DNA from 4 places in the Uliginosibacterium sp. TH139 genome. Region 2 is predicted to be linked to each of the others. Evidence: predicted binding sites of a transcription regulator. Region 2 holds the regulator's gene; each other region holds the start of a gene.

Region 1 (3,645 bases), on a different contig from region 2:
GACCTTGTAGCCCAGCTCATGGGCGGCGAGCACGAAGAAGCGGCCGAGCTGGCCGCCGCCGAGCATGCCCAGCGTGGCGGGCGGGAGAATCATGGTGCTCACGCGATGTCGTCCAGTTTCATGTCCAGCACGCTCTGGGTCTGGCGTGCGCGGAAGGCATCGAGCTGCGCGGCGATTTGCGGATTCTCGTTGGCCAGCATGGCCACTGCGAAGAGGCCGGCATTGGCCGCGCCGGCTTCACCGATGGCGAAGGTGGCCACCGGGATGCCCTTGGGCATCTGCACGATGGAGTGCAGCGAATCGACGCCCGAAAGCGCTTTGCTTTGCACCGGTACGCCCAGCACCGGCACGCTGGTCTTCGCGGCCAGCATGCCGGGCAGGTGGGCGGCGCCGCCGGCACCGGCGATGATGGCCTTGAGACCGCGGCCACGCGCGGCTTCGGCGTATTCGAACATCAGGTCCGGGGTGCGGTGGGCAGACACCACGCGGGCTTCATAGGGGATGCCGAATTCCTTGAGGACTTTGGCGGCAGCCTGCATGGTGGGCCAATCGGAGTTGGAGCCCATGACGATGCCGATAACAGGGGTCTGTTCGCTCATTGTGCGTTCTTTGCTTCAAGGGCGCGCTGGGCCGACTCCACGGTGTTGGCCAGCAGCATGGTGATGGTCATCGGGCCGACGCCGCCGGGCACCGGGGTGATCAGTGAGGCCACTTCACGAGCTGTGTCGAACTCCACATCGCCGCACAGCTTGCCGGCGTTGGGGCCTTCGGTGAGGCGGTTGATGCCCACGTCGATCACCACCGCGCCGGGCTTGATCATGTCGCCCTTGAGGAAGTTCGGGCGGCCCACGGCGGCGACAACGATGTCGGCACGTTTGGTGTGGAAAGCCAGATCCTTGGTCTGCGAGTGGCACACGGTGACGGTGGCGCCGCGTGAGAGCAGCATCACCGCCATCGGCTTGCCGACGATGTTGGAGCGGCCGATGACGACGGCTTCCGCGCCCTTGATCTGGACGTTTTCGGAGTCCAGCATCTTCATCACGCCCCAGGGCGTGCACGGGTAGAAACTCTTGCGGCCTTGCAGCAGCAGGCCGAAGTTCTCGGCATGGAAACCATCCACGTCTTTTTCCGGCGAGATGGCTTCGAGCACCTTGTCTTCGTCAAACTGCTTGGGCAGCGGCAGTTGCACCAGGATGCCGTGCACCGAGGCGTCGGCATTGAGTTCGGCAATCTTGGCGAAGACTTCTTCCGGAGCCACGTCGGCCGGGTATTCGAACTTGAGCGAACGGATGCCAGCCTTTTCGCAGCCGGCCACCTTGTTGCGCACATACACGGCCGAGGCCGGGTCGCCGCCGACGAGGATCACGGCGAGGCTGGGCTGCACGCCCTGGGCAGTGAGTTCAGCGGCGCGCTGGGCGATTTCACCGCGCACTTGCGCCGAGAGAGCGACGCCATCGATGTTGCGAGCAGTCATGGTGGGCCTAAGCTTTTGAAAAACCGGCAATTATAGCGCCGAGGTGGAGTTCGCGGAATGTGCCGGGGCGGATCCGGGGCGTGATTTTCTGCAACAAGGCCTTGGCAGGATTCATGCGCTGCTTTGGTGCCATGCAGCATGCCGGGTTGGATGTGTGCCCGTGCTTGGTGCCGGCACTGTGTGCAAAGGCCTGCAATTCCCATGAATAGGGCATTGCACGCTAATTGCTAAGATCTCTCAGCCCCGATCCCAACAGAAAGAAACCGATGTCGATCCATGTTGCGCTGAATCACGTCACGCATTACCGCTACGACAAGCCGATCAGCCTTGGCCCGCAGATCGTGCGTTTGCGCCCGGCGCCGCATTCGCGCACGCGGGTGTTGTCGTATTCGCTGCGGGTGACCCCCGAGGGCCACTTCATCAACTGGCAGCAGGATCCGCAATCGAACTATCTGGCGCGCCTGGTGTTCCCGGAGAAAACCCGTGAGTTCCGCGTCGAGGTGGATCTGGTCGTCGAGATGGCGGTGCTGAACCCCTTCGATTTCTTCCTCGAGCCCGAGGCAATGGCCTATCCCTTTGCCTACAACCCAGGCCTCGAGACCGAGCTGGCGCCCTATCTACTCAAACTGCCACTCGAAAAACGCTTCAAGACGCTGCTGGACTCGGTGCCGCGCGAGAAGACGCCAACCATCGATTTTCTCGTTGCGCTGAACCAGCGTCTGCAGAGTGACATCAAGTATCTGGTGCGCATGGAGCCCGGCGTGCAGACACCGGAAGAGACGCTGGCGAAGGCTTCTGGCTCCTGCCGTGACTCGGCCTGGCTGCTGGTGCAGCTCTTGCGCCACCTGGGCCTTGCCGCGCGTTTTGTGTCCGGCTACCTGATCCAGCTGAAGCCGGATGTGAAGTCGCTCGATGGGCCTTCCGGCACGGAAGTGGACTTCACCGACCTGCATGCCTGGTGCGAGGTTTATCTGCCCGGTGCGGGCTGGATCGGTTTTGACCCGACCTCGGGCCTGCTTGCCGGAGAGGGCCACATCCCGCTGGCCTGCTCGCCGGAGCCTTCGTCCGCCGCGCCGATCGAGGGCGGACTGGAAAAGTGCAAGGTCGAGTTCGAGCACCACATGCGCGTTGATCGCATCTGGGAAGCGCCGCGGGTCACCAAGCCTTATACCGAGGACGAGTGGGCGGCCATCGTCGCGCTGGGCGAGCGCATCGACGACGATCTGCTGGCCCATGACGTGCGCCTCACCCAGGGCGGCGAGCCGACCTTCGTGTCGGTGGATGACCGCGATGGCGCCGAGTGGAATACCGATGCGATGGGCCCGACCAAGCGTGGCCTGTCTGCCGAGCTGCTGGCCAAGCTGAAGGCGAAGTACGCGCCGCATGGGTTGCAGCACTTTGGCCAGGGCAAGTGGTATCCGGGTGAGCAGCTCCCGCGCTGGTCGCTGAACCTTTACTGGCGCAAGGATGGTGAGCCGCTGTGGACCAATCCGGCACTGTTTGCCGATGAGCAGCAAGACCACGCCGTCACTGACGCTCAGGCGGGCGACTTCCTGCGCGGTGTGGCCGAGCGGCTCGGGCTGGCGCCGAAGTTCGCTTTCCCGGCCTTCGAAGATGTCTGGTACTACCTGTGGCGTGAGCGCAAGCTGCCAGCCAACGTCGATCCCTTCGATGCGCGTCTGGAGGATCCGCTCGAGCGTGAGCGCCTGCGCAAGGTATTCAGCCAGGGCCTGGACAAGACGGTGGGCTGGGTGCTGCCGATCGCGCGCAACTCGGCCGGTACACACTGGCAGAGCGGGCCGTGGTTCCTGCGCGATGAGCGCTGCTACCTGATCCCCGGCGATTCACCGCTGGGTTATCGCCTGCCGCTGGATGGCCAGCCGTGGACCCGTGCGGCGGATTATCCCTGGCTGCACCAGTCTGACCCCTTGCAACGCCAGCCTCCCTTGCCCTCGTATGCTGCCCTGCGCCATCAGGAACTGGTGCGGCGCGAGATTGCTCCGGTCGGTCTGGCCGGTGCCGGCGGGCGTGGCAATGGTGACGCGGCCTGCGAGCGCCACCCGGAGGCCTTCGAGTCTGCCGGCTGGGTCACCCGCACCGCCATGTGCGCCCAGCCACGCGAGGGCAAGCTCTATCTCTTCATGCCGCCCACCGCCTTGCTGGAGGATTAT
Region 2 (3,645 bases):
AGGAAAGCGCCCAGCGGCTCTTTGAGACCTTTGATGCGCTGATGCGGAATCGCAATTCCCATCCCAAGCCCTGTCGAACCAAGTTTTTCGCGCTGGTTCAGTGCATCCACCAGCTTGCGGGCCGCGAGGCCACTGTCGCGCTCGCACAGCTCGCCAATGGCGGCGAACAAGCCGTCACGCGCGGAGGCCGCTACATCGACACGGATGCGCACGGGGTCAAGGATCTGCGAAATCAGGTTCATGAGTCTTTACAGCACAGCGGCGAGTCTCCGGACCGGAGCTCGCCGCTTTCTGGGTTTCAGAGCGGTTGAGGCAGAAGGCCTCAACCATCGCCGGCCGGACAATTCTGCCTGTCCAGACCGGCTGCGTCCAGCGCTTCAGCTGGCGCTCTCGGCGCCTTGCCGTTTCATCGATTCACGGTTGTGATCGCTGATCTTTTCCTTGTGCTTGAGAACCTGACGATCCAGCTTGTCTGCCAGCGCATCAATGGCGGCATACAGGTCGTCGTCTTCACTTTCCACGTGGATATCCTTGCCGCGCACGTGAACAGTCACCTCTGCTTTCTGCTTGAGTTTCTGTACCGAGAGGGTCACATGGGTCGCCGTAACATGATCGAAATGGCGAATCACCCGATCGAGCTTGGAAACCACATATTCGCGCAAAGCGGGAGTGACTTCCAGATGATGGCCGGTGATGTTGAGATTCATAAAACTACTCCTCTCCTGTTAGATCGACTTGCGCTGACTGACCGGCGGAATATTCAGCGACTCCCGGTATTTCGCAATCGTCCGGCGTGCCACCACGATACCCTGCTGGCCCAACAATTCGGCAATCCTGGCATCCGACAGGGGTTTTTTCCCGTCTTCGGCCGCGACCAGCTGGCGAATCAGCGCGCGTATCGCCGTTGCTGAACATGCACCACCGGTATCGGTGGAAACATGACTGCCAAAAAAGTATTTCAGTTCGAACACACCGCGGGGACTGGCCATGTACTTCTGGGTGGTCACCCGCGACACCGTTGACTCATGCAGCTCCAGCTCTTCGGCGATCTCCCTCAGGGTCAGCGGACGCATGGCCACTTCACCATGATCAAAGAACTGGCGCTGACGTTCGACGATGGCCTGCGAAACACGCAGGATGGTGTCGAATCGCTGCTGCACATTCTTGATCAGCCACTTGGCTTCCTGCAGCTGTCCCGACAAGGAACTACTTACGCCCCTGTTCTGTTGAAGTATATCGGCGTAGACCCGATGGATCCTGAGCCTCGGCATGGCCTCTGGATTGAGGCTTACCGTCCAGCCGCTACGTTGCTTGCGCACCACCACGTCCGGAATCACGTAGCGCGTTTCCATCGGTGCAAATTGAGCCCCCGGACGCGGATTCAAATGACAAATGAGTTCCTGAGCTGCGCGCAAGGCATCATCATTGCAGCCCAGGCGCCGCTTGAGGCGCGCGAAATCGCGCGCAGCCAGCAATTCCAGATTGCCGTCCGCGATCAGCATGGCGTGCTCGCGCGTGGCACTTTCCGGCAAAGCGCGAATCTGCAGGAGCAAACACTCCTGCAAGTTGCGAGCGCCGATGCCAGCGGGGTCAAGGTTCTGGACCTGATGCAAGGCAATGTTCAACTCATCGAGTTCTACTTCCCATTCGGCCGGAATCAGCGGCAGAAGTTCCTCGAGGTCCTGCAGCAACAAACCGTCGTCGTCCAGCGCTTCGATGATCAGCTGCACCAGCGCACGATCACGATCAACCAGCGGCATCAGGGCGACCTGCCCCAGCAGGTGATCCCGCAAGGAAGTAGCGGCGGCCTGGAATTCCTGAAAGTCGGAATCATCGTCGTCCCCACCGCCATTCCGCGAGGCGCCTTCCGTGCGCCATTCGGCAGCTTCGCCGATATCATCATCCGAAACGCTGTCGTAAGCCTCTCCGATGTTGTCCGGCATGTCCGTCACGCTCGGCGACTCGAAATCCTCATCGCCGGAGGATGAAGCAGAGGATTCGATGCGGTATTCCTCACCCGCCGTTGCCACACTGGCTTCGCCCGCCTCGACAGGGACGGGTCCATCACTTTCCTCGTCGCCGCCTTCACGCTCCAGCATCGGGTTTTCGAGCAGGATGCGTTCGATCTCCTGATTGAGTTCGAGCGTGGACAGCTGAAGCAGCTTGATGGATTGCTGCAACTGCGGGGTGAGTGCAAGTTGCTGGGAAAGGCGGAGCTGAAGCGAGGGTTTCATTCTTTACAGACGGGGAGGTGCGGAGCGGCCAAGCCTAGAGGCGGAAGTGTTCGCCAAGGTAAATCTGCCGTACCTGTTCATTCTGCACGATTTCTGCCGGTTTGCCGCCAGCCAGTACCTCACCCGCATTGATGATGTAGGCGTGATCGCAAATACCGAGGGTTTCGCGCACATTATGGTCGGTAATCAGCACGCCGATACCGCGCGCCTTGAGGTAACTGATGATTTTCTGGATATCAATCACTGCAATCGGATCAACGCCGGCAAAAGGCTCATCCAGCAGGATCAGACGCGGACGGGTGGCCAGCGCACGCGCGATTTCGACGCGGCGGCGCTCACCGCCGGACAAGGACATAGCGGTCGCTTCGCGCAAATGGCCGATGTTGAGTTCATCCAGCAGCTCATCCAGACGTTTTTCCATGTCTGCGCTGGAGAGCTTTTGCAACTCCAGCACCGCCATGATGTTCTCGGAGACCGTAAGTTTGCGGAACACCGAGTTTTCCTGCGGCAGATAGGAGAGCCCTTGGTGCGCCCGTTTGTGGATCGGCCAATGGGTGAGCTCGGTTCCATCGAGATGGATCTTGCCGCCATCGGCACGTACGAGGCCGACGATCATGTAGAAACAGGTGGTCTTGCCTGCGCCGTTCGGCCCCAGCAAGCCCACCACTTCGCCACTGCCAACCTCGAAGGACACGTCGTGCACTACGGTGCGTGCCTTGTAGCGTTTCTGCAGATTGCTAACCCTGAGCAGACTCATCCAGTGTTTCTTTCAAGAGTTTCCTGATGATGTCGACCGCAAACCCTCTGGTCTGCAGGAAGCGCGCCTGACGCGCCCACTCCCTGTGATCCTGCGGCAACACCCCGAATTTTTTCTGCCACACGCTGTGCGCGCGCATCAGTTCATCTTCCTGCAAAGCCTCGCCCATGGCGCCAGCTGCCGTCTCGCGATCCACACCCCGGTCATCCAGCTCACGACGGATGCGCGCGGCACCAAAGCGGCTGGCGCGCGATCTCACGAAACTCTCGGCAAAGCGCTCGTCAGACTGCAGACCTGTCTCTGCCATGCGATCCAGCACGGCTTCGACATCATCGTCGGCGCCGGCTCTTGCCGCCAGCTTGCGCCGCAGCTCCAGCCTCGAATGTTCGCGCGTGGCGAGCAGGCGCAAGGCTGTCGAGCTGAGCGAAGCGGCGGGCTTCTTCAAACAGCTTACTCCGCTTCAGCCACAGTAGGCATCACGGCAACCCCCACACTGGCACGCACCTTGTTTTCGATCTCGAGTGCCAGCGCCGGATTGGCACGCAGGAATTCACGTGCATTGTCCTTGCCCTGGCCGACCTTCTCACCGTTGTAGGCGTACCAGGCACCGCTCTTGTCGACGATTTTGTGATCGACGCCCATGTCGATCACTTC
Region 3 (3,645 bases), on a different contig from region 2:
TCAGCCAGGCTGGCAGTAGTCGCGCGCTTGGCACGGCCGCTCGGGATCAGGAAGTTACGAGCGTAACCTTCCTTCACGTTGACGACATCGCCCAGGTTGCCGAGGTTGACGACTTTTTCAAGCAGAATGATTTGCATCGTGAGTCCCCCGGGTTACTGGTGCAGGTCGGTGTAAGGCAGCAGCGCCAGGAAACGGGCGCGCTTGATCGCGGTCGACAGCTGACGCTGGTAGCCGGACTTGGTGCCGGTGATGCGTGCCGGCATGATCTTGCCGTGCTCGGTCACGAAATCCTTCAGGATTTCGGTGTCCTTGTAATCGATCTCTTCAATCTTTTCAGCGGAGAAACGGCAGAACTTGCGACGCTTGAACAAGCCACCGCCGCGATTGCCACCCTTCTTTTCGTCCTTCTTGGGCCTGAATGCCATGATTAATTTCCTTCCAACAATTCAAATGTTCTGATGTGCAGTACCGGAGCCCGGTTTCGGGCGCTCTTGGCAGCGAGAAAGCCTTCAATGGCGAGTCTGCTACCCGGTGCTACCACTTCGATCTGCTGTGCTGCGGGGCCGACAGCCCTGAGACTGAGTTCGCAGGAGACTTCACGTTCCGCACCGGCTTCCATCTGCCGGCTCTGATGTTCGATGCGTAATTCCAGCACCGGCACCCGGGCAGGCGTCCATCGCATAGCTTCTTTTGCGACCAGGACTCCGGAGATACGAACCGTGTTCTCTCCACTCACTCCGCTCAGGCTTCCGGTTGGGCAGCCTCGGGCTTGGCTTCTTCAGCGGCAGCCGGGGTCAGCGAACGGGACTTCTCTTCCTTCATCATCGGCGAAGGAGTCGTAACAGCCTTCTTCATCTTGATGGTGAGGTGACGCAGCACGGCGTCGTTGAACTTGAACGCGTGCTCAATTTCGTCGAGGGTCGGCTGATCCACTTCGATGTTCATCAGAACATAGTGAGCCTTGTGGATCTTCTGGATCGGGTAAGCCAGCTGACGGCGGCCCCAGTCTTCCAGACGATGGATCTGTCCATTGCGCGAAGCCACGACGGACTTGTAGCGCTCGATCATTGCGGGCACCTGCTCGCTCTGATCCGGATGGACGATGAAAACAATTTCGTAGTGTCGCATGCGGACTCCTTACGGGTTGAAAACAGCTCCCCGGCATGCGTACCGGTGGAGCAAGGGAACCCGCAATACTAGTGCAAAAAGGCGCCCAGAGCAAGCGAACCGGTCATTTCGCCCACAACGCCCAAAGACCATACTGAAAGGAGGCCTCAAGCGGCTTTCCATACGCAACCGTTCTTGCGTAATACTTCGCTCATAACACTGAAAACAGCCCTGCCCCAACATGCTCAAGATACTCGTCATCGACGAAATTCAGGAACGCGCCCTGGAGATCTGCGAGGGTCTGACCCGCGCCGGCCATATGGTCGCTGCGGTACTGCCTGATGCAATCGAACTCCACGACCGGGTGCAGCAGCTGCAGCCCGACGTAGTACTGATCAATACCGAATCTCCCAGCCGTGACACGCTGGAGAACCTCGCCGTGCTGGACCGCAAGATGCCACGCCCGGTGCTGATGTTTGCCGAAGACGATGCGGACGACGTCATTCGCCAGGCCATGCGTGCCGGCGTCTCTTCCTATGTAGTGGATGGCCTAGCCCCCGAGCGCCTGCAAAGCCTGCTCAAGGTTGCCACCCTGCGTTTCGAGGAATACCTGGCCTTGCGCCAGGAGCGCGATGAAGCCCAGCGCAAGCTCTCCGAACGCACCCTGGTCGATCGCGCCAAGGGCATCCTCATGAAATCCCGCAACATGAGCGAAGACGAGGCCTATCACGCCCTGAGGAAGCTGGCGATGGAGCGCGGCCGCAAGATCGGCGAAGTGGCAGAGCAGATCATCTCGGCAGCAGACCTGCTGCTCGGCTGACCCCACGCCCTGCCGTCCCTGCCCCACGACAGGCAAGACGGGGCCGCCCTGCACCAGGAAAAAGCCGTAGCACAAGCACTTCGCACAAACCATTTCATAAAAATGGTTTTTTGATTCGGATCAAACTGGTGCCTGAGCGCCATTCCGGCACATTCACAGTGCGTCATTTTTCCTGCCAGACCACTATCAAGAAGCGCTCCATAAACATCGAGGCCTTGTAGCGCAAGGATTTCAGGAATCTGGCACGCCCCATGCTAACTCTCCATTGAAGTCGAGCCAAAGATGGCTTGCATGGACAACGGCGTCCAGCCCTTCTGCCAAGTCGGCAGCAAGGAGCTGTGGCGCCGTTTTTCTTTTGGTGCCCTTCCAATTACCCCGGAGAGAGAATCATGACGGAGAAATACGATGCCAACCTCAGCCGACGCAGCTTCCTCAAGCAAGGTGCTGCCGTGAGCAGCGCCGCCGCCGTGGCCGCCAGCGGCCTGCTTCCCGCCACCAGCGCGTGGGCAGCAGGCAGCGACAAGCCAGAGCTCACTGAAGTCAATATCGGCTTCATTCCGCTGACCGACTGCTCCTCGGTAGTAATGGCAAGCGTGATGGGCTTCGACAAGAAATACGGCATCAAGATCAATCCGACCAAGGAAGCCTCTTGGGCTGGCGTGCGCGACAAGCTGGTCAACGGCGAACTGCACGCAGCGCACGTCCTCTACGGCCTGATCTACGGTGTGCATCTGGGCATCGGCGGCCCGAAGAAAGACATGGCCAACCTGATGACCCTTAACAACAATGGTCAGGCCATCTCGCTCTCGAACGAAATGCGCGACAAAGGCGCTATCGACGGACCTTCACTGGCCAAGCTGATTGCCAAGAAGGACAAGGAATACACCTTCGCCCAGACCTTCCCGACCGGTACCCATGCCATGTGGCTCTACTACTGGCTGGCTGCCAACGGCATCAATCCTATGAAGGACGTGAAGACCATCGTTGTGCCTCCTCCGCAAATGGTGGCCAACATGCGCGTGGGCAACATGGATGGCTTTTGCGTGGGCGAACCCTGGAACCAGCGCGCCATCATCGACAAGATCGGCTTTACCGCTACCACGACACAAGACATCTGGACTGATCACCCAGAGAAGATCCTCGGCACCACGGCCGAATTCGTGCAGAAATACCCAAACACGGCCCGTGCCATGATCTGCGCGATTCTCGAAGCCTCGATGTGGATCGACACCAGTGCTGCCAACCGCAGCAAGACTGCCGAAACCATCTCAGCCAAGGCTTACGTCAACACAGACACCGACGTAATCCGTAGCCGCATGATCGGCCAGTATGAAAACGGCCTCGGCAAGACCTGGTCGGAGAAGAACTACATGAAGTTCTACAACGACGGCACGGTGAACTTCCCCTACCTCTCCGATGGCATGTGGTTCCTCACCCAGCACAAGCGCTGGGGCTTGCTCAAGGGCGAAGTGGATTACCTGGGCGTGGCCAAGAAAATCAACCAGATCGAGCTCTACAAGCAGGCCGCTGCCATCGTCAAAGCGCCGATCCCGAAGTCCGACATGCGCAGCTCGAAACTCATCGACGGCGTGGTGTGGGACGGCAAGGATCCAAAGAAGTATGCCGAGAGTTTCAAGATCAAGGCCTGACAACCGGGCATTCTGAATCCAGTCAACGGGCGGGGCCCCAGCCCCGCCCGATCAGGAGTAACGATCATG
Region 4 (3,645 bases), on a different contig from region 2:
GCAGGCCCTTGTAGCGGTTCTCCAGTTCCACTGCGAGCCCGACACTGTCATCGACACCGTAGCGGCACCAGGTCGAGCCGACGCAGCTTTTCACCGTGCGCAGGGACTTGCCGTAGGCATGACCGGATTCAAAGCCGGCTTCGATCAACTCTTCCCAGATCAGGGGTAGTTGCTCGACACGGGCCCCGAAGAGGTCGACGCGCTGTCCCCCGGTGATTTTGGTATAGAGGCCGTATTTCTTGGCGACCTGTCCCACGGCGATCAGGCCGTCAGGCGTTACCTCGCCGCCAGGCATGCGCGGTACAACGGAATAGCTGCCGTCTTTCTGGATGTTGCCCAGATAGTAGTCATTGCTGTCCTGCAGGCTGGCCAGCTCGGGCTGGAGCACAAAATCGTTCCAGCACGAAGCCAGGATATTGGCGGCGGCAGGCTTGCAGATGTCGCAGCCCAGCCCCTTGCCGTGGCGGGCCAGAAGTTCGCCAAAGGATTTGATCTGGCCGACCCGGACCAGGTGGTAGAGCTCCTGACGGGAGTGCGGGAAGTGCTCGCAAAGGTGGTTGTTGACGGCCATGCCGAGGCGAGCCATTTCGGCTTTCATTACCTGGGTGACCAGCGGTACGCAGCCGCCACAGGTGGCGCCGGCCTTGGTGCAGGCCTTGAGTTCGCCGATGCTGCAGGCTCCCGCAGCTACGGCTGCACAGATCTGCCCTTTGCTGACGTTGTTGCAGGAGCAGATCTGGGCGGTTTCCGGCAGGGCCTCCACGCCGAGGCCGGGCTTGGCCTTGCCATCACTCGAGGGGAGGATCAGGAATTCCGGATCGGCGGGCAGCGTGATGCCATTGAGCGCCATCTGCAGCAGCGTGCCGTATTCGTCGGCATTGCCCACCAGTACGGCACCGAGCAACTGCTTGCCATCTTCGCTGACCACGATCTTCTTGTAGACCTGACGGCGTTCATCCACGTACTGGTAGCTGCGACAGTCCGGCGTCTTGCCATGGGCATCCCCGATGCTGGCAACATCGACGCCCATCAGTTTGAGCTTGGTGCTCATGTCGGCGCCCACGAAGGCCACCTGTTCCTGGCCGGCGATATAGCGGGCCGCCACGCGGGCCATGTCGTAGCCGGGCGCCACCAGGCCAAAGACCTGTTCATTCCAGGCCGCACACTCGCCGATCGCAAAGATGGCCGGATCACTGGTGCGGCACACGCTATCGATCGCCACGCCACCGCGCGGGCCGATCTCCAGCTGGCACTGCCGGGCGAGCTCGTCGCGGGGGCGGATGCCGGCCGAAAACACGATCATGTCCGTCTCCAGCGAGCTGCCATCCGAGAAGTTCATGCGGTGCCGGGCATGCTCGCCCTCAACGATCTCCAGCGTGTTGCGGCTGGTATGCACATGTACGCCCAGCGCCTCGATCTTGGCGCGCAAGACGCGTCCGCCGCCTTCGTCGACCTGTACCGCCATCAAGCGCGGCGCAAACTCCACGACATGCGTTTCCAGACCCAGATCGCGCAGAGCCTTGGCGCATTCAAGCCCCAGCAGACCACCACCGATCACCACCCCGACGCGCGATTGCGCACCGCTGGCCTGCATGGCCTGCAGATCTTCAATGGTGCGATAGACGAAACAATGCGCCCGCTCGCGCCCGGGTACCGGTGGTACGAAAGGTGTGGAGCCCGAAGCGAGAATCAGCCTGTCGTAGGGCAGCAGCTCACCGTCGAGCGTGGTGACGGTGCGATTGTGACGGTCGATGGCAACGGCCCGGGCCGCGAGGCGCAGCGAGAAACCGCTGCGTTTGAAGAAGCCTTCCTCAACCAGCGACAAGTCTTCAGCGCTCTTGCCGGCGAAGAATTCAGAAAGATGAACCCGGTCGTAGGCTGGCCTGGGCTCTTCGCACAGGACGGTGACTTCGATATCCGGCACCTGGAGCTGATGCAGTTCTTCCAGGAATTTATGGCCCACCATGCCGTGGCCGATAATGACTATCTTCATGTTGAATCTCGCACGACCGGCTTCGGAGGCTTGTGCAAATCATCGCGTGCCAGGCTTTGAAGCGGCACGTACATGAAGGCCCCCGCAGAACGCGGCGCTTTGTCGGGTTGGAATAACCGGGCTTCTGACTCTCGATAAAGAGAGAGGCCCGGATTTCGCCGTCGTTGGCGGAGGCAATATGTCCGCTACTACGTTGCAGGCGGACGCATGATCGCTAGCAGCATTTGTGCCAGATGCAAAGGGCTTTATCTTTCAATGGTTTGAGATAGGGCAGGAGATGCGTTTGAAACTGCGCAGCACTGAAGTAGTGCGATAGGGCAGCTGTGCTGCATTGGTTTGGGAGTGGTGCGCGCGCTCAGCTGCACAAGAAAGTTGATTGCTGTGGGCGGGCTGGTGAGCCCAGGTGTCGCGAGATGCTGTGCCTGACGCAAGCAGGCGGTAGCGGAATGTGCTTCACCCAAAAGCAAAACCCCCGGAGACCGGGGGTTTTGCTTTTGGGCACTGCCCGGCCGCAGCCGGGTTTAGCGGGGATCGATCAGGGGGCAACCGTGATCGTGATCTTGCCCTTGGTGCTGCCGCCGAGGAAGTCCGTCACCTGGTACTGGACCACGGCGGTGCCGGCGAAGTCGGCGGCCGGGGTGAAGGTGACAATACCGTTCTCGTCGAAATCCACCGTGCCCTGGCCTTCCAGCACCTTGGTTTCTTCGATCATGAGCGGATTGTTCTCCTTGTCGGAGTCGTTCTTCAGCACCTCGATCTTCACCGGCTGACCCTTGGCGGTCTTGCCAGCATCGTCCACCACCGTCGGGGCTGCGTTCAGCTCACCTACCGCGGTAGGCAGCCACAGCGAAAGCTGGGGCAGATAGGTCACCATCATCAACACGGCGAACAGGGCAACGAAGAAGGGGGCCATGGCCTTGGTGACCTGCTCCATCTTGCGCCCCGATACAGCGCTCGCTACGAAGAGCACGGAGCCCACCGGCGGGGTGATCAGGCCGATCCCCAGGTTCACCATCATGATCATGCCGAAGTGCACCGGGTGAATGCCGAGCGGGGCAACAACCGGGTACAGGATCGGGGTCATGATCATGATCAGCGGGGCCATGTCCATCAGCGTGCCGAGGATCAGCAGCAGGACGTTGATGGCCAGCATGATGATGATCGGGTTATCCGAGAGGCTTGTGAAGAAGGCCGAGATGGTTGCCGGGATCGACAGGATGGTGAGAATCTGGCCGAAGGCTGCAGCAAAGCCGATCAGGATCATCACAATGGTGACGGTCTTCACGGTGCGGTGCACAAGCACCGGCAGCTGGCGCCATTTGTAGTCGCGGTACACGAACATGGTGACCAGGAAGGCCCACACGCAGGCGATGGCGGCCGATTCCGTGGCCGTGTAGAGGCCGGAGAGGATGCCGCCGAGGATGATCACCACGGTGAACAGGCCGGGGATAGCGTCGAAGGCCTGCTTGGCGGCCTGCTTCAGCGTGAGCACTTCGCCCTTCGGGTAGCCGCGCTTGGCTGCGAAGAAGATGCACAGGGCCATCAGGGTCAGGCACAGAGTAATGCCCGGCACCACACCGGCCAGGAACAACGCCGGAATCGAGGCGCCGCTCACATACAGCGAATAGATCACGGCGTTGTGGCTGGGCGGG

Evidence for each region. The regulator sigma-54, encoded in region 2, starts transcription at its own class of promoters, with help from an activator protein. The targets are predictions, from matches to a motif close to TGGCACGCTTNCTGCTNA.
Region 1: the regulator sigma-54 is predicted to act here: its motif matches at 1,688-1,705, upstream of C0V76_RS07255 (DUF2126 domain-containing protein).
Region 3: the regulator sigma-54 is predicted to act here: its motif matches at 2,168-2,185, upstream of C0V76_RS04855 (CmpA/NrtA family ABC transporter substrate-binding protein).
Region 4: the regulator sigma-54 is predicted to act here: its motif matches at 2,208-2,225, upstream of nirB (nitrite reductase large subunit NirB).

Annotation. Positions count from the first base shown of each region.
Region 1 is NZ_PKRR01000003.1:49,032-52,676, reverse strand. It holds gene C0V76_RS07270 (5-(carboxyamino)imidazole ribonucleotide synthase) at 1-93, opposite strand, end outside; gene purE (5-(carboxyamino)imidazole ribonucleotide mutase) at 99-599, opposite strand; gene folD (bifunctional methylenetetrahydrofolate dehydrogenase/methenyltetrahydrofolate cyclohydrolase FolD) at 596-1,474, opposite strand; gene C0V76_RS07255 (DUF2126 domain-containing protein) at 1,741-3,645, shown strand, end outside.
Region 2 is NZ_PKRR01000001.1:763,840-767,484, reverse strand. It holds gene C0V76_RS03565 (PTS sugar transporter subunit IIA) at 1-242, opposite strand, end outside; gene hpf (ribosome hibernation-promoting factor, HPF/YfiA family) at 378-707, opposite strand; gene C0V76_RS03555 (RNA polymerase factor sigma-54) at 726-2,234, opposite strand; gene lptB (LPS export ABC transporter ATP-binding protein) at 2,269-2,991, opposite strand; gene recX (recombination regulator RecX) at 2,972-3,436, opposite strand; gene recA (recombinase RecA) at 3,442-3,645, opposite strand, start outside.
Region 3 is NZ_PKRR01000002.1:258,478-262,122, forward strand. It holds gene rplI (50S ribosomal protein L9) at 1-137, opposite strand, end outside; gene rpsR (30S ribosomal protein S18) at 153-425, opposite strand; gene priB (primosomal replication protein N) at 428-736, opposite strand; gene rpsF (30S ribosomal protein S6) at 742-1,128, opposite strand; gene C0V76_RS04850 (ANTAR domain-containing response regulator) at 1,349-1,927, shown strand; gene C0V76_RS04855 (CmpA/NrtA family ABC transporter substrate-binding protein) at 2,317-3,576, shown strand; gene ntrB (nitrate ABC transporter permease) at 3,643-3,645, shown strand, end outside.
Region 4 is NZ_PKRR01000010.1:57,670-61,314, reverse strand. It holds gene nirB (nitrite reductase large subunit NirB) at 1-1,993, opposite strand, end outside; gene C0V76_RS17795 (TRAP transporter large permease subunit) at 2,529-3,645, opposite strand, start outside.